DNA from 2 places in the Brenneria populi genome. Region 2 is predicted to be linked to the other one. Evidence: predicted binding sites of a transcription regulator. Region 2 holds the regulator's gene; the other holds the start of a gene.
The links. Region 2 encodes CRP, which controls carbon source genes, mostly activating them, when cyclic AMP is high. Its sites were predicted from a motif close to ATGTGANNNNNNTCACAT; they were not measured.
Positions count from the first base shown of each region.

Region 1 (5,897 bases), on a different contig from region 2:
AGCGCTGAATAGCTATTTTTTTATTCGTCATCATGATTACCTATTTACTTTGTATTGTTATCGTGCGCCAGGGAAATATTAAAAGGATCCCCGAGCACCGAATTAAAAAAGAAGGCGCTAATTAATATAAAAGGAGTTATGTGATACGGATAAATATTACTCCCCGCATCATGGCATACCGAAATTCACTCTAAAAAATAGACTCTCGAAACAAATCAACGCAAAAATAAATATTCAAATTTAATTTTAGTTCCCTGTTATTTACGATCATCAGACATTGTTGACGTTATAAATATAAGAACCTTTTTCAGCTTTTATTTTTGTGATTTATATCACTGTAAATCATGTTAAGGAAAGATGTTACTGGTAACGTGATCCGCGTGGCATTGCAGTCGGCTTTCGCCGCGCCTTATGCCGCAACTGTTTGACGAATGGGGAGTTATAGCGTGCCGCCCAGTGAAAGGCGGTAGTGTAGGTCGACATACTCTATCGTTGGCAGATGGTTGATTTTCTTGATTAATATCTCCGTCGCCACCTTCCCCATCTCAAAGCGCGGAGTAACGACGCTGGCGATGGCGGGAGTGGTGGCTTTCCCAATATCTAAACCGTGAAAGCCGGAAATAGCGATGTTAGCGGGTATGTTAAGCGACAAACGCAGGCACTCCTGCAATACCCCTACGGCGATATCATCATTCGTACAGAAAATAGCGTCCACTTGCGGATACATCTGACGTATCAACGCCAGCATATCCGCGCCGATCGAGACCGAAGAGACCTTGTTGGGCGAAATCTGCATCGGCTCCAGGCCGGCTTCCCGCATGGCCCGGCTATAGCCCTGATAGCGTTTACGGTCGCGAATATCGGACATGGAGCCGAAGTAGAGCACATGGCGTTTTCCGCTGGCCAGAATCGCCGCCGTCATATCATACGCGGCCTGCGTATTGTTGAACCCGACCACGATACGACCCGGCAGCGGCTGCAGATCCATCACCTGAGCAATGGGAATATTGGCGGAATCAAGGTACTTAGCGGCGCGCAGCGTATGTTCGGAATCGGTCAGGATCAGCCCGGCGATATTACAGGAGAGCAGGTTGACAATCTGCTCCTCTTCACGGGCTTTATCGTAGTTGTAGTTGACCACCAGCGTTTGGTAACCGTTCAATGCGGTGACGGACTCAATGCCGGCCAGCAGATCGGAGAAAATCTGGTTATTAAAGGAGGGAACCAGAATACCGATGCGCGGCGCGGGCGCCGCTATGGTCTCTTTGCGTTCGTCAGGCGTGTAATTTACCTCGGCGATCACCTGGGCGATGCGCTGCGCGGTTTCAGGCGAGACTTTATCCGGCGTACGCAGATAACGGCTGACGGTCATCTTGGTAACGCCTGATAATTGGGCAATGTCCTGTAACGTAACGCGCTGGCTTTTCATGCGGGAAGGCCCGGATATCTCCTGATTCAAAACGGGGATTATGCACCGCCCCTGCGGGAAAAGGGAAGGATGTTACCCGAATAGCTCTCGTAACATTGCCAGGATTGAATAAATAATATTATTTTTCATTATGTTATATAAATAACCGGCGGCGTCGGTCCATATTGCCGCCCATAGACGGGCGGCGGATCACGTAAAGAGTAACACCCCTGCGTAACACGATATTAAGTGATCTATGTCACAGTCCTATCGGAAATAAACCGCTTTGATATATATAAGGTCCGGCACCGGCGATGCGATTGCGCCGCCGTTACTATCAGGGTTCAGGTACGCCATCCCGCGGCCCGAATTATTTAGGATTTATTATCACGCATTGATCCCGCATGTCAGCGGGATCGGGTTTCTCATCATTTTAATAGAGCATGCGATTCTATTTATTTATCGGGAAAGTACGCAATGAAAGATCTTTTTTCGTTAGAAAATAAAAAAGTCCTTATCACCGGTTCGGCGCAAGGCATTGGTTTTCTGTTGGCGCAAGGATTAGCCGAACAGGGAGCCGAGATTGTTATCAATGATATTACCGACGAACGCGCCCAACATGCCGCCGGTCAATTACGCGATGGCGGATTTACGGCCTATGCCTGCGCATTTGATGTCACGAACGGTCCGGCCGTTAATAGCGCCATTGCCGAAATTGAAAAAAATATCGGCGAGATCGATGTATTAATTAATAATGCCGGCATTCAGCGCCGCCACCCCTTTACCGAGTTTCCGGAAAATGAATGGGATGCGGTGATCGACGTTAACCAAAAATCCGTATTCCTGGTTTCTCAGGCCGTATCCCGTTTTATGGTCAAACGGCTACGCGGCAAAATTATTAATATCTGCTCCATGCAGAGCGAGCTAGGACGGGACACCATCACCCCATACGCGGCGTCGAAGGGCGCGGTAAAAATGCTGACGCGCGGAATGTGCGTCGAGCTGGCGCGTTATAACATTCAGGTGAATGGCATCGCGCCCGGTTATTTCAAAACCGAGATGACCAAAGCGCTGGTTGAGGATGAAGCCTTTACCCAATGGCTGTGCAAACGTACGCCCGCCGCCCGCTGGGGCAATCCGGAAGAGCTGATCGGCGCGGCGGTCTACCTCTCCTCCCGGGCGTCCGATTTCGTAAACGGCCACTTGCTGTTTGTTGATGGCGGTATGTTGGTGGCGGTTTAACCGCTCGACTCGCGCTATATAAAGGAGCGTTTATGGCAGGAAAATGCGTGGTAATCATGGGCGTGTCCGGCACGGGAAAGTCGAGCGTGGGCGCGCGGCTGGCGCAGCGGCTGCACGCCAAATTCATCGACGGCGACGATCTTCATCCGCGTCGCAATATTGTCAAAATGTCCCAGGGGCAGGCGCTGAATGACGACGATCGCGAACCCTGGCTTGAACGGTTGAACGACGTCATCTTCAGCCTACAGCAAAAGAATGAGACGGGTCTTCTGGTCTGCTCATCATTAAAAAAACGCTATCGAGATCGGCTGAGGGAGAGTAATCACGGCATCACCTTTCTTTGGCTAACCGGGGATTACGCGCTGGTGTTAGAGCGTATGCGGCGGCGTAAAGGCCATTTCATGCCGGAAAGTTTGCTCAAAAGCCAGTTTATGGCGCTGGAAGCTCCGCAAGAGAATGAAGCGGATGTGGTGGCGATTGATATCGACGCGCCGATGGAGGATGTCGTGCAGCGCTGTCTGAATGCGCTGACGCCTGAACGGATATCCATCGCCAGCCCGACGCCGTAACAGGCCGAAACCGGGCGCCGCCCGGTTGAGTTTGCTGACCAAGCCTGACAAGCGGCGCCAGGGGACGATAGGTTTGTCAACCGTCCGGGGTTTTCGGTCGATTTTTTGCCGGCGCGCTTATTTAAGCGACCCCAATAGCTCTTTACGCTGATTTTCCAGCGACGTCACCCGGTCGCAGACTTCGCGGCCAAACCCCTGAAACGCCATTTCCTGATTGTTCCATTCGGTCTGAATCGCTTTCTGCAGCCCGCCGAGATTGCCCATCATCGCCTGTAGCGGATTGCCGCCGTTCGACATTTGCTTCACGCCCATTTCGTTCAGGCTGTCTTGCAATACGCCGCCCATACTCTGCTCGACGATCTGCCTGCCGTCCTGCTCAACCTGTTTAATCGCCTGGTGGTGGAAAGCCAGGCCATCGCCGCGGTGTTCAATAATGCGGTTCATCTGCTGCTTCATCTGGCCGTCCAGCGTGGTCAGCCGGTTGCGCACGTTGCTGCCGCTGCCCAGCTCCTGCACTATCACTTTGTCCAGCGCCGCGCGCGCTTTTTCCAGATGCTGCCGCGCGCCCCGATCGATCCAGGGCAGCTGCTGACGGATATCTTCCTGATAGGCTTTGGCGCGCTGGCGCTGCCCGTCGCTAAGCGTCAGCGGCGCGCCGTTGCGCATCATGTCGCCCTGCGGGGATATTTGTAAATTACCGCTGGCGCCGATAACCTGTACCTGTTGCGGACTGATAACGATATCGTCCTGCGGATTAACATTACACTGGTATGCGGCCTGAGCCTGCCAGGTCGACAGCATCAATAAACCCAGAGTCATTTTACGCAGCATATTTTCTCCTGAGGGAAACAGCGGGGGAAAGGATGAACGCGCCGGCCGTTACGGGCGAAAACGGCTGGATAACGGCGCGCCACCCGGCCGGGCCAAAAATCTAGAGCAGTTCCTCGGGTAAATCCCACCAGATATCGAACAGCTCGCTGACCTTAACATCCGTCAGGCTTTGACTTTCCAGCCAATGGCCGATCAGCAAACGGTGCTCGTCCGTGCAGTGGCCGGTTTTCTGCAGGCAGACCAGCCCCTGCCATTGCAGATAGCCGCTGCCTTCAAACGCCAGGCCGTTGGGCTCAATCACATCATCAACGAATTTATCCATCATCCGATCGATATCTTCAACGCCGGTTCCTTCGGGAAAGCGCCAGCTCACGGAAAAACCCAGTTCCTGAAACTCATCAATGTGCAGTTTTTTACGTAAACGACGGCTACGAGCCTGTGCCATTATTTTATCCTCTCAAACATCAAATCCCACACGCCATGCCCTAAACGCTGGCCGCGAGCTTCAAATTTCGTCAGCGGGCGTGATTCCGGCCGCGCGACATAGTCATTATTAGCGGAAAGATTGCGATACCCGGCGACGGAGCCCATCACTTCGAGCATATGCTGCGCATAAGGTTCCCAATCCGTCGCCATGTGAAAAACGCCGCCGATGTTTAATTTGCGCAACACCAGCTCAGCGAAGGGCGCCTGCACGATGCGGCGTTTGTTATGCCGGGCCTTATGCCACGGATCGGGGAAGAACAGCTGCACCATCGACAGCGCCCCGTCGGGGATCATGGTTTCCAGCACTTCCACCGCGTCATGGCACATGACGCGCAGGTTGCCGACCTCGGCCTCATGCGCTGCGGAAAGGCAAGCGCCGACGCCCGGCAGGTGAACTTCAATCCCGAGGAAATTCTGCTCCGGATGCTGCGACGCCATGGTCACCAGCGAAGCGCCCATCCCGAAACCGATCTCCAGCACCACCGGCGCATCGCGGCCAAATAGCGCGGCGAACGCCAGCGGTTCTCCCTGAAACTCCACGCCCATCACCGGCCAATAGTTATCCAGCGCCTGCTGCTGCCCGTTGGTCAAACGCCCCTGACGACGAACAAAACTGCGTATGCGACGCAGCGGGCGTCCGTTTTCATCAAATTCCGGTGAGATGACGTTGTTAATCATAAAAGGTGCTTTCCGCCCGTCCGATTTCATAAAGGAAACGCGCATTATGCAAGGATACTGTGGTTTAGCAAGAGCGCCGCCTCGGAAAGTTCCGGTTTACAGCACATTCACTCTGTGCTGGAATCGCTGTCAGACTTTTTACCTGCCGGATAGTGATCCCTTTTATGATGCAAGCGCAACAGTTCGCGCACCAGGTGCTGAACTGGTACCAACGCTATGGCCGAAAAACCCTGCCCTGGCAGCTTGAGAAAACGCCTTATCAGGTATGGCTCTCCGAAGTGATGCTGCAACAGACCCAGGTCGCCACGGTCATTCCTTATTTTCAACGCTTTATAGCGCGCTTTCCGGATGTGAAGGCGCTGGCCGCCGCCCCGCTGGACGAAGTGCTGCACCTGTGGACCGGGCTGGGCTACTACGCCCGCGCCCGTAATCTGCACAAGGCCGCGCAAACCATCGTCGCCCGCCACGGCGGCGTTTTCCCCGCCACGTTCGACGAAATCGCCGACCTGCCGGGCGTCGGACGCTCTACCGCCGGCGCCATACTGTCGCTCTCTCTGGGGCAGCGCTACCCCATTCTCGACGGCAACGTAAAGCGCGTGCTGGCGCGCTGCTACGCGGTCGACGGCTGGCCGGGCAAAAAAGAGGTGGAGAAAAAGCTATGGGCGTTAAGCGACGCGACGACG
Region 1 covers NZ_JAYWTM010000020.1:11,791-17,687, forward strand. Annotated here, with positions in the region: gene VSX58_RS16640 (MFS transporter) at 1-34, opposite strand, end outside; gene VSX58_RS16645 (substrate-binding domain-containing protein) at 440-1,429, opposite strand; gene idnO (gluconate 5-dehydrogenase) at 1,886-2,650, shown strand; gene VSX58_RS16655 (gluconokinase) at 2,683-3,219, shown strand; gene VSX58_RS16660 (YggN family protein) at 3,337-4,050, opposite strand; gene VSX58_RS16665 (YggL family protein) at 4,151-4,495, opposite strand; gene trmB (tRNA (guanosine(46)-N7)-methyltransferase TrmB) at 4,495-5,214, opposite strand; gene mutY (A/G-specific adenine glycosylase) at 5,379-5,897, shown strand, end outside.
Region 1: the regulator CRP is predicted to act here: its motif matches at 1,656-1,673, upstream of idnO (gluconate 5-dehydrogenase).

Region 2 (12,465 bases):
CGATCGCGGCGCGGACTGCGAGGCCTTAATAATAAAGCCGGCATCAAGCCGTACGGTATCTGATGATGGGTTACGGTAGGCATTCCGTACGTAAAAAAAAGTAAATGGGTGGCGTTGGCGGGTGCGGATACTTACAATCACTACGCTTTCTGTAGTCGATTTCTTCAAAAAGGAATTCTCATGCTCAAACGTACTCTGGTTGCGGCGGCAGCCTTTATTTCTCTCACCGCTTTTTCTCCGGCGTTTGCCGCTTCCGGCACAACGCATGTTTTACTGACCACGTCGGCAGGAAATATTGAACTGGCGCTGGATAATCAAAAAGCGCCGGTTTCGGTGAAGAATTTTGTCGAGTACGTTAATAGCGGCTTTTATAACGGGACGACGTTTCACCGGGTGATCCCCGGCTTCATGATTCAAGGGGGCGGCTTCACCAGCGACATGAAGCAGAAAGCGACCAATCCGGCGATCGTTAACGAAGCGGATAATGGCTTGCGCAATTTGCGCGGCACCATTTCTATGGCGCGTACGGCGCAAAAAGACAGCGCCACCAGCCAATTCTTTATCAACGTGGCGGACAATGCGTTCCTCGATCATGGGCAGCGTGATTTCGGCTATGCGGTGTTTGGTAAAGTGGTGAAAGGGATGGATGTGGCGGATAAAATCGCCCAGGTGCAAACCGAAAACGTCGGCCCTTATCAGAATGTGCCCACCAAGCCGATTGTGATCCAGTCAGCGAAAGTTCTGCCCTGACGGGTCATTCCCTACGTGCGGAAAAAAACGTGAGAATACTCTCACGTTTTTTATCGTCGAATCATATTGCGGCTTAACGGGTGCCGTAAACCACGATGGTTTTGCCGTGCGCGGAGATCAGGTTTTGGTCTTCTAACATTTTCAGGATCCGCCCCACGGTTTCACGTGAACAGCCGACGATCTGGCCGATTTCCTGACGCGTAATTTTTATTTGCATGCCGTCCGGGTGGGTCATGGCATCCGGTTGTTTCGCCAGGTTCAGCAGGGTCTGAGCAATACGCCCGGTGACATCAAGGAATGCCAGATTGCCGACTTTCTCCGACGTCACCTGCAGCCTGCTGGCCATCTGAGCAGACAGACGCATCAGAATGTCGGGGTTCACCTGAATCAGCTGTCTGAATTTTTTATAGGAAATTTCAGCGACTTCACAAGCCGTTTTCGCCCGCACCCAGGCGCTGCGCTCCTGACCCTCTTCAAACAGGCCGAGCTCGCCGATAAAATCGCCCTGATTAAGGTAAGAAAGGATCATCTCTTTGCCTTCTTCATCCTTGATCAGCACGGCGACAGAGCCTTTCACGATGTAGTAAAGCGTCTCTGCTTTTTCACCCTGGTGAATAAGCGTACTCTTCGATGGATACTTGTGGATATGGCAATGAGAAAGGAACCATTCGAGAGTCGGGTCTGTTTGCGGTTTGCCGAGAACCATTCGATATCATCCTCTGTTGTCAGTCACTGCGCAAATCACAGGGCTCAGAGTTCCCTGTACGGCGTATTTACTGTTAAAAGTTCAAATTCAGTGTAGGCAGAGCGACGTCCGGGAATATACTGAAGCCTTTATCTGGCGACGTCATCATCTCCCGGCATCTGAGTTTGTCCAGAATAAGGCAGATTCTGCTGTTGTTTTTAACACAGCTTGAAGGACGTGTCTTGTGTTGTCTCACCTCAGCATGATAAAGCTCTGGTTATCAGATGATTTTGTACAGTAACGATATAAAATTTCAAAAAATTTTTAGCGGAGGGCGCCATGCGGGCTCGAGTGAAGTGGGTTGAAGGTTTAACATTCCTTGGCGAATCATCTTCCGGACATCAGGTTTTAATGGATGGCAATTCGGGGGATAAAGCGCCGAGCCCGATGGAAATGGTATTGATGTCGGTTGGCGGATGCAGCGCGATCGATGTGGTATCGATACTGCAAAAAGGGCGTAATGACGTCGCCGACTGCGAGGTTAAGCTTACGTCAGAACGGAAAGCGGAAGCGCCGCGCCTGTTTACCCATATCAACCTGCATTTTATCGTAAGCGGCAAAGGGTTGACCGAAAAAGCCGTAGCGCGCGCGGTCGCGCTCTCCGCGGAACGGTACTGCTCGGTGGCGCTGATGCTGAGCCAGGCGGTGGAGGTGACCCACAGTCATGAAGTCAGGGAGTTGGCGTAGCGCTCCGAGCCGACGTCGCGCGGTATTGACCCGACGGGTTATGCCGCGCCTATCCGTCGGGCTATTGAATTTTTTTCCCTTCCAGCAACCGCTGCACCAGCGGCGCCATAATTAACTCCATCGCCAGCCCCATTTTCCCGCCGGGCACCACCAGCGTATTGATATGAGAAATAAACGATCCCTGCAACATCGCCAGCAGATAGGGGTAGTCGATATTATCCAGCCCCTGAAAATGGATCACCACAAAGCTCTCGTCCAGCGAAGGGATCGATTTTGCCGCGAACGGATTGGAGGTGTCCACGGTGGGAACCCGCTGGAAGTTGATATGGGTGCGTGAAAACTGCGGCGTAATGTAGGAGATGTAATCTTCCATGGAGCGAACGACCGAATCCATTACCGCTTCGCGCGAGTGGCCGCGTTCGTTCACATCGCGGATCAGCTTTTGAATCCACTCCAGATTGACGATAGGCACCACGCCGACCAGCAAATCGACATGCTGCGCCACATTGTGCTGAGCGGTAACGACGCCGCCGTGCAGCCCTTCATAAAAGAGCACGTCGGTCGGCTCGGGCATCGGCTCCCACGGCGTGAATGTGCCGGGCACCTGATTGTAGGGAATGGCTTCATCGTAGGTATGAAGGTATTTACGCGTTTTCCCTCGTCCGTGCTGACCATATTCGATAAAGGATTGCTCGAGCAGGCTAAAGTCGTTGGCCTCCGGGCCGAAATAGCTGATATGACGGCCGAGATCCCGCGCCTTGCGGATCTCCATATCCATTTCCGGACGGGTATAGCGGTGAAAACTGTCGCCCTCAAGCCGGGCGGCGCGCATGTTTAACTGCTGAAAAATCTTGTGGAATGCCTGGCTGGTCGTTGTGGTTCCCGCGCCGCTGGAGCCGGTAACCGCAATAATCGGGTGCTTATGTGACATAAGGCGCTTCACTCCATGATGGTGACGCTCGCTCCGGCGCTTCACGGAGCCGCGTCATCAAAAAACAAGGTTTCAGTCGGCTGAAAAGGTTTCTACCATTGTTAGCATGGTTAATGATGCCGATGCATCTTCTTTTTGGCCTTCAGCTTAGGTGATGTCTGCCGGCGCTAAGCTGGTCGCGGGGCATGATGTTGATGGTTTCATGCAGCTCCGACCATACCAGCGCCACGGCGCCGGACTCCAACTGCCGGCGCACGTCGGCAACCTTCTGCGGCAGCGTCCGCTCCTGCTCGCCGTAATCCGTGCCTTCGCGGAGAACGAAGGATTCGATGAGATTTTCCAGTGTTTCAGGTTCGAGCTGTTGCCAGGGAATGATCACGATATTTGTCCAGAAAAAATGTTGTGCAATCAATATCACGCTGTTAGCTTCAATGCCGCCGCTTAACAGTCCATGCTTTACAACTATACCCTAAATAATTCGAGTTGCAGGAGGGCGGCATTGCTGCGACAAATCCGCCTGCGGCGCTCCCGCGGGGGCGGGCAACGACGTCAACGCATAGGCAACTTGAAGTATGACGGGGATATAACCGCAAAATTGCTTCGGGGTGAGGAGCGCCCATTACATGGAATTGAGTTTGTTTCTGTCGATGTTAGGTTTTCTCTGGGTCGCCGCCATTACGCCGGGTCCGAACAATATGTTGCTGACGACGTCGGGCGCCAATTTCGGTTTTTTGCGTTCTCTGTGGTTGATGTTGGGCATTCTGTTCGGCATGCAGAGCATTTTATTGCTGGTGGCATTCGGCGTCGGCAGTCTGATCCTGGTCTATCCCTCTTTGCATTTCGCGCTGAAAGCGCTGGGCAGTTTGTATCTGCTTTGGCTGGCGTGGAAAGTCGCCACCGCCGCTTATGAAAAGCTGGAAACCCTGGACGCGCCGCCGCGGCCTATTCGGTTTTATCAGGGCTGGCTGCTGCAATTTCTCAATCCCAAAGCCTGGCTGATGGCGCTGGGGGCGGTCGCCAGCTTTAGCCTGCCGGGCGCGGAATATCACCACTCGGTAATGGCGATAAGCTTCGGTATCGTACTGGTGAACCTGGTCGCCGGCGCGATATGGCTCGGGTTCGGTACGTTGATCGGCCGCCTGTTGCGCAGTAAAAAAGCCTGGATTACCTTCAACGTCTCTATGGGATTGCTGACGGCGGCCTGCGTGTTGCTGATTTGGCATTAGCCGTGCGGCGCAGGCAAGCCGCCTCCCGGCCTGCGCCAACGGCCTGCTACGACGAGGACGAGAATTGCCGATTCATCCGCTCTAGCTGTTCCTGGGCTTCAAGCCACGCCATTTCGCTCTCTTCCAAATCCGCTTTCGCCTTTATCTGCCGCTGTAAGCACTCCGTCAGCTCCGCCTTGCGGCTGGCGTCATAAATCCCGGAGTCCGCCAGGCTGGCCTCGACGGTTTCCAGCGCCGCGCCCAGCTTCTCCATCTGCTGTTCGAGCCGGGCGATTTGCTTGCGCAGGGGCTGCGTTTGGGCCCTCAGTTCGGCCTCCCGGCGCTTTTGCTCCTTTCTGGCCTGAGCGCTGTTGGCGGCGTTCTCTTTGGGCGCCTCGCCGGCGGCGCTCTCCTGACGCTGCTTATCCGTCAGCCATTGCTGATAGTCCTCCAGATCGCCGTCGAAAGGCTCGACCTTGCGGTCATGGACCAGATAGAGATCGTCGGTGGTGGAGCGAATCAGATGCCGGTCGTGCGATACCACCACCAGCGCGCCTTCGAAATCGATCAGCGCTTCCGTCAGCGCCTGGCGCATATCGAGATCCAGGTGGTTGGTCGGTTCATCCAGCAGCAGCAGGTTTGGCCGCTGCCAGACAATCAGCGCCAGAACCAGCCGGGCTTTTTCGCCGCCGGAGAAGCGTTCGGTGATTTCCGTCACCTTGTCGCCCTGAAAACCGAAGCCGCCGAGATAATCGCGCAACTGCTGTTCGGTCTCCCGCTCTGCCAGACGCGTCATATGCTGTAACGGCGACTCGTCGGCGCGCAGGAATTCCAGCTGGTGCTGGGCGAAGTAACCCAGCTTCACGCCTTTTGACAGCCCGATCTCACCCTGAATCGGCGAAAGCGTGCCCGCCAGCAGTTTGATTAGCGTCGACTTACCGGCGCCGTTATGGCCCAGCAGACCGATGCGCGAACCCGGCACCAGATTCAGCTTGATCGACTCCAGAATCAGCCTGTCGCCGTAGCCGGCGCTGACTTTCTCCATGCGAAGCAACGGGTTGGGTAGCGACTCCGGCGCCCGAAAGCTGAAGCGGAAAGGGTTGTCCACGTGCGCCGGGGCGATCATCTCCATGCGCTCCAGCATTTTTATCCGGCTTTGCGCCTGTTTGGCCTTGGTGGCTTTGGCGCGGAAGCGATCGATATAGTGCTGCAGATGGGCGACGCGCTCCTGCTGATGCTCATACAGCGATTGCTGCTGCGCCAGTCGGGTGGCGCGTTGCCGCTCGAACGAAGTGTAGTTGCCGGTGTATTCGTTGAGCGTTTGTTGCTCGATATGCAATATTTTATTCACGATGGGATCGAGAAAATCGCGGTCGTGCGAAATCAGCACCAGGGTTCCCGGGTAGCTTTTCAGCCATTTCTCCAGCCAGATGACCGCATCCAGATCGAGATGGTTGGTGGGTTCGTCAAGCAGCAGCAGATCGGAGCGGCAGATGAGAGCCTGAGCCAGGTTGAGGCGCATGCGCCAGCCGCCGGAAAAGGCGCTGACGGGCTGCTGCAATTGCGGCTGCGAGAAACCGAGACCGTTGAGTAGGCTAGCGGCTCTGGCCTGAATCGTCCAGGCTTGAATCGCATCCAGCCTGCCGTGCAGCGTGGCGATGGCGTGGCCGTCGTTATTTTCGTTGGCGAGTCGCAGCTCCGCCTCAAGCCGGCGGAATTCCCGGTCGCCGTCGATGACGTAATCAAGCGCCGCCACATCCAGCGCCGGGGTTTCCTGATTGACCCAGGACAGGGCCCATCCCTGAGGAAACGTGGCGCTGCCGCCGTCGGCGCTGATTTCACCTTTCAGTAACGCCAACAGGGTAGATTTACCGCAACCGTTCTTGCCGACCAATCCGACTTTCTGGCCCGGGTTAATCGTCGCGGTTGCGTTATCCAGTAGAACATGTACACCACGTCGAATTTGCAGCGAGGAGAATACAATCATAAAGCGCCATATGTTCAGAATATGTTAAGTTATTGACTTGATATCAGGAGTAATTGCGCCGAATGCGGGTCACTTAAGCCGATTTTTAGGGGAAACACCGGGGGAGGTTCCCGTAGGGACGCCTCACCCCGGTGGTCGCCCCGCGTATCTCGATGCTTAAACGATCGACATTAGCAATTGCGCCCTGTTTTTTTAGTCGTTGCGCTGCATGGTAGCGGAAAAAGGCAACCATGACGACGCTTTGGAGGGGAATGATGTCGCAGCCACCCAAGATCCTGCTGCTGTATGCCCATCCGGAATCACAGGACTCGGTGGCAAACCGGGTTTTACTGCAACCGGCGCGGCAGTTGGATCATGTTACCGTGCACGATCTGTACGCTCACTATCCTGATTTTTTCATCGATATTTATCATGAACAGCAGCTGCTGCGCGAACATCAGATCATTGTCTTCCAGCACCCGTTTTATACTTATGGCTGTCCGGCTTTACTGAAAGAGTGGTTTGACCGGGTATTATCGCGCGGTTTCGCCAATGGCGTCGGCGGCAACGCGCTGGCGGGGAAGCATTGGCGCACGGTGATTACCACCGGCGAACCGGAAGAGGCCTACCGCTCCGGGGGGAAAAATCATTATCCGATGGAAGATTTTCTGCGGCCGTTCGAAATGACCGCGTCGCTGTGCCGCATGCACTGGATTAAACCGATGATCGTTTATTGCGCGCGCCGTCTGCCGCCCGATGTCTTGTCCAGCCACGAACTGGCTTACGCCCAGTGGCTGGCGGCCCCTTTCGCTCCCGAGGTGCGCTGATATGGAAAGCTCCGCGCTGCTTACCGCCGGCGTTCTGTTCCTGTTTGTGGCGGTGGTCGCCGTACCGATCGCCGCGCGTATGGGCATTGGCGCCGTATTGGGTTACCTGATCGCCGGGATCGCCATCGGCCCCTGGGGATTGGGCTTTATCCGCGACGTTGACGCTATTCTGCACTTTTCCGAACTTGGCGTGGTTTTTCTGATGTTTATCATCGGATTGGAGCTGAATCCGAAAAAACTGTGGACGCTGCGGCGCTCTATTTTCGGCGTCGGTGCCGCGCAGGTCGGGCTGAGCGCGCTGGTCTTGGGGGGTGCGCTCTATCTGACGAACTTTTCCTGGCAGTCGGCGCTGATTGGCGGCGTCGGGCTGGCGATGTCGTCGACGGCGATGGCGTTGCAACTGATGCGCGAGAAAGGGATGAATCGCAACGAATCCGGGCAATTGGGCTTTTCCGTCCTGCTGTTTCAGGATTTGGCGGTGATTCCGGCGCTCGCTCTGGTGCCGATCCTAGCGGGGGCGCAAGGCGAGATTGACGACTGGAGCCGGGTGGCGCTCAAGGTCGCGGCCTTTGCCGGTATGCTGATCGGCGGCCGCTATCTGGTGCGTCCGCTATTCCGCTTTATCGCCGCTTCCGGAGTTCGGGAGGTTTTTACCGCCGCCGCTCTGCTTCTGGTGCTGGGGTCGGCGCTGTTTATGGAGGCGTTAGGGTTTTCGATGGCGCTGGGCACCTTTATTGCGGGCGTGCTGTTGGCTGAAAGCGAATACCGGCATGAGTTGGAAATCGCCATCGAGCCGTTTAAGGGATTGCTGCTCGGCCTGTTTTTCATCTCCGTCGGTATGGCGTTAAATCTGGGCGTTCTCTATGTCCATATCGTAAAAGTGCTGATTGCCGTCTTGGCGCTGGTGGCGGTAAAAGGCACGGTGCTCTATGCGTTGGCCCGTATTAACCGGGTGCGCCGCTCGGAGCGTTTGCAGTTTGCCGGCGTTTTAAGCCAGGGCGGCGAGTTTGCGTTTGTGCTGTTTTCCGCCGCGTCGGCGTACAAGGTTTTACAGGGCAACCAACTGCCGCTGCTGCTGGTGACGGTCACGCTGTCGATGATGACTACCCCGTTGCTGATGCAGGTTATCGACCGGATTCTGGTTCATCGCTATAACATACAGGACGTGCCTGACGAAAAACCCTATGTCGCCGATGATGAACCGCAGGTGATTGTGGTCGGGTTCGGGCGTTTCGGGCAGGTGATCGGCCGCCTGCTGATGGCGAATAAAATGCGCATCACGGTGCTGGAGCGTGATATCAGCGCCGTCAGTCTGATGCGCGGCTATGGTTATAAAGTATACTATGGCGATGCGACGGAACTGGAGCTGTTGCGCTCGGCGGGGGCGGAAAAGGCGCAATCGATCGTCATCACCAGCAATTCGCCGGAAGATACCATGGCGATCGTGCATTTGTGCCGACAGCATTTCCCGCATCTGGAGATTCTGGCGCGGGCGCGCGGCCGCGTCGAGGCGCATGAGCTTTTGCAGGCGGGCGTGAAGCACTTTTCCCGCGAGACCTTCTCCAGCGCGCTGGAGCTGGGCTGCAAGGCGCTTATGTCGCTGGGGATGCATCCTCATCAGGCCTACCGCGCTCAGCAACATTTTCGCCGTCTGGATATGCGGATGCTGCGCGAACTGATGCCGCAGCTGCAAAGCGATGTGGCGCAGATATCCCGCGTGAAGGAGGCCCGGCGCGAGCTGGAAGACATATTCCAGCGGGAAATGCAGCACGAGCGCCGCAGGCAGGATGATTGGGATGAATTCGAGTAGTGCGCCTAAGCTGAAATAGATCGGGACAATAAATATGCGTAAACGTTTTATCGCCGGGGCGGTTTGTCCCGAGTGCCGGGCGCAGGATACGTTGGCCGTCGGGCGCGAAGAGCAAACGGAAGTGGTGGTGTGCGTAAAGTGCGGTTATCGACAGGCTCGGCCGGACAAGTCGGAAACGGTCGCCGGCCGTCCGGCGGATGAGATAATCGGCATTTTTCATCCGGAATAGGCGCGCCGGCCGCGTAGGGAAAATCGTTCCAGACGATTTTTGATTCCGGACGGTACATAGGGATCTTTTTCAGCTACAATTTGCGCCAGTTCGATTTCCAACGGTAGGAGATATCATGAAAGTAGCAAAAGATCTGGTGGTCAGTCTGGCCTATCAGGTACGAACAGAAGACGGTGTATTGGTTGATGAGTCTCCGGTGAGCGCGCCGTTGGACTATCTGCATGGTCACGGCTCGTTGATTTCCGGTCTGGAAAAAGCATTGGAAGGCCGGGCAGTGGGTGAGCGTTTCGACGTTAATATCGCCTCTAACGATGCCTACGGTAATTATGATGAAAACCTGGTTCAGCGCGTGCCTAAAGATGTATTCATGGGCGTGGACGAACTTCAGGTCGGCATGCGTTTCCTGGCGGAAACCGATCAGGGGCCGGTGCCGGTTGAAATCACCGAAGTTGAAGACGATCACGTCGTGGTTGACGGCAACCATATGCTGGCCGGTCAGAACCTGAGCTTCAACGTCGAGGTTGTCGCTATTCGCGAAGCGAGCGAGGAAGAGCTGGAGCATGGCCATGTTCACGGCGAACACGACCATGAGCACGGCGACGGCTGCTGCGGCGGTCATGACCACGACCATGAACACGGCAAAGGCGGCTGCGGCGGCCACGGCGGCTGCGGTTGTCACTAATCCGTCCGGCCCGGCGGCCGTTGAAAGCCGCGTTCGGGTGAATGGCGGAGAGTTTGCTTGACTTAGCACATCAGGGCGGCGCGATGCGTCGCCCTGATGTTTTTTTTACGGCGGTTATTCCCGCCGTCCCCCCGGATGGCCGGCATTGATCAATAGTGAGGCGGCGGCGTCTCTTCGGACTGCGGGGCAACCAATGACGTTTGCTGGGTGCGCAGCCTTTCCGTCAGCAGGCGCAGCTGTTCGCGCAGCCGGCTGATTTCCCGCTGGTGTTGGATAATCGTCTGATTCAGCTCTTCTATGGTTAATTCCTGAAAAGCCTGTCGGCTTTCCAGCAGCTCGAGCCGCTCTTCGAATAAAGACGGTGGCATCGGTTTTCCTCTTCCTTTCCATTTCCCCGAGAGTTTGTCAGAAAGCGGAAACTTCTGGTAGTAAAAACGGTCGGAGTAGGGCGCAATAAGCAATCCGGGAGTATGACTTGTGCTTGAGAGCGCTTCGAACGCGCGGTTTGCGGTGAAATCACGCCGACTCTCGCGCCGTCTTCAAGGCGTTAAAAATTTTCTCAACGGATTGTCGCGTGTGTCGTTGTGTTGTCTTCGTGCGCGCAGTTATAGTAGTTGCGAATTTATTTTTAATAAAGGCTGGAGCGTATTGCTCCAGATGCTGGAGAAATGGATGAAATCACTGTTTAAAGTAACGCTGTTGGCAACGACGATGGCTCTGACTCTGAACGCAGGCCAGGCTCTGGCGGCGGAAACGGCGCAGGCGTCTGATACGGCGGCAGCCAAATTCAAGAATGATGAGCAGGCCGCGGCCTATGCGTTAGGCGCATCCCTGGGGCGTTACATGGATAATTCCCTTAAAGAACAAGAAAAACTGGGTATCAAGCTGGATAAAGATCAGCTGATTGCCGGCGTTCAGGATGCGTTTGCCGATAAGAGCAAGCTGACTGACGAAGAAATCGAAAAAACGCTGCAGGGTTTCGAAGGCCGGGTAAAAGCGGCGGCTGAAGCCAAAATGAAGCAGGATGCGCAAGAGAACGCGGAGAAAGGCGCCAAGTATCGCGATACTTTCGCTAAAGAAAAAGGCGTGAAGAAAACGGAATCCGGTCTGCTGTATCAGGTTGAGAAAGAAGGCAGCGGCAGCGCGCCAAAAGAGAGCGATACGGTCGTCGTCAACTACAAAGGCACGCTGGTTGACGGCAATGAGTTCGACAACTCCTACAAACGCGGTGAGCCGTTGTCTTTCCGTCTTGACGGCGTTATCCCCGGCTGGACCGAAGGGCTAAAACACGTCAAGAAAGGCGGCAAGATCAAGCTGGTTATCCCGCCGACTCTGGCTTACGGCGAGAACGGCGTTCCGGGAATCCCGGCCAACTCCACGCTGGTGTTCGATGTCGAACTGCTGGATATCAAATCTGAAGCCGATGTGAAGGCGGCCGATGACGCAAAAGCGGAGAAACCGGCCGCTGAAGAGAAAAGCGCAAAGTAATTCATCGACTGAATTAACGTCTATAAACCGCGGACCCTGTCTGCGGTTTTTTTTCGACAGCCAGTCTCTTATCCGGCTCGTCTCGCCGGCGCAGGAAAGCGAACGCTGGCGATGGCGCCGGGGCCTTCATGGCGATTTACCAGAAAGAATTGCCCGCCGTGTAACTGAGCGATACGCGTAACGATGCTCAGGCCCAGGCCAATGCCGCCGTAGCGGCTGTCCATACGCACGAAGGCTCTGCTTAACTCGCCGACTTTGTTTTCATCAATACCCGGCCCCATGTCTTCCACCACCAATTCGATATACGGATGGGCCCTGACACTAATGGTTATTGTGCTTTGCTCCGGGCTGTAACGATGGGCGTTTTCCACCAGATTATGCAACAGCAGCTGAAGCAGAATGGCGTTGCCGCGAATGATGGCCTCTTCATCGGCAAGCCGCCATTCCAGCGTTTGTCGATGCGCCTGCACCATCTCGCTGAATTCATCTTGGATAGGATAAATAACATCGTTTTGTAGAGAGACGGCTTTATAGTGACCGGCAGAGAACTCTTGCCCGGCCCGAGCGAGCAATAACAGCTGTTCCACCGTTTTGCTCATCTTATCGATGCGTTTTATTAACGGCCGGCAATCAATATGATGCTGTTTTTCGTGCAGTTCCAGATGCAGGCGTATGCCGGATAATGGCGTGCGCAGTTCGTGTGCGACATCGGCGGTAAACTGCCTGTCGCGCTGTAAGGTTTCATTCAGCCGCAGAAATAGCTGATTAATGGTTTGCGTGACCGCCGCGATCTCGCGGATATTGCCGGGCTGCGGCAAGGGTTCCAGGTTCTCCGCCGTTCGGTTGCTCAACTCTTTCTGTAACTGTGACAGCGGGCGGGTTATCCAATTTACCGCCTGAAAACACAGCAGTAAGGCTGCGATTATCATCACCAGGCTGGGGATGCTTAAAGAGGCGATGGCCTCACGAATTTCCTTGCTGATTTTGATATTCTGACTATGGGCGCTCAGCGTTTTATCGACCAGAAATCCAATTTGCTCTTCGCTTTCATGCCATAGCCAGAATACGCTGATCAATTGGCATACCAGCAGAATCGTTCCCAGCACCAATATCAGGCGCCAACGCATGCTGGCTATACGGCCGCT
Region 2 covers NZ_JAYWTM010000014.1:143,762-156,226, forward strand. Annotated here, with positions in the region: gene ppiA (peptidylprolyl isomerase A) at 181-750, shown strand; gene crp (cAMP-activated global transcriptional regulator CRP) at 824-1,456, opposite strand; gene VSX58_RS14765 (OsmC family protein) at 1,775-2,182, shown strand; gene VSX58_RS14770 (phosphoribulokinase) at 2,244-3,113, opposite strand; gene VSX58_RS14775 (YheU family protein) at 3,256-3,492, opposite strand; gene VSX58_RS14780 (LysE family translocator) at 3,737-4,339, shown strand; gene VSX58_RS14785 (ABC transporter ATP-binding protein) at 4,386-6,305, opposite strand; gene kefG (glutathione-regulated potassium-efflux system ancillary protein KefG) at 6,560-7,111, shown strand; gene kefB (glutathione-regulated potassium-efflux system protein KefB) at 7,113-8,921, shown strand; gene VSX58_RS14800 (YheV family putative zinc ribbon protein) at 8,956-9,150, shown strand; gene slyD (peptidylprolyl isomerase) at 9,266-9,832, shown strand; gene VSX58_RS14810 (SlyX family protein) at 9,982-10,200, opposite strand; gene fkpA (FKBP-type peptidyl-prolyl cis-trans isomerase) at 10,505-11,320, shown strand; gene pmrB (two-component system sensor histidine kinase PmrB) at 11,389-12,465, opposite strand, start outside.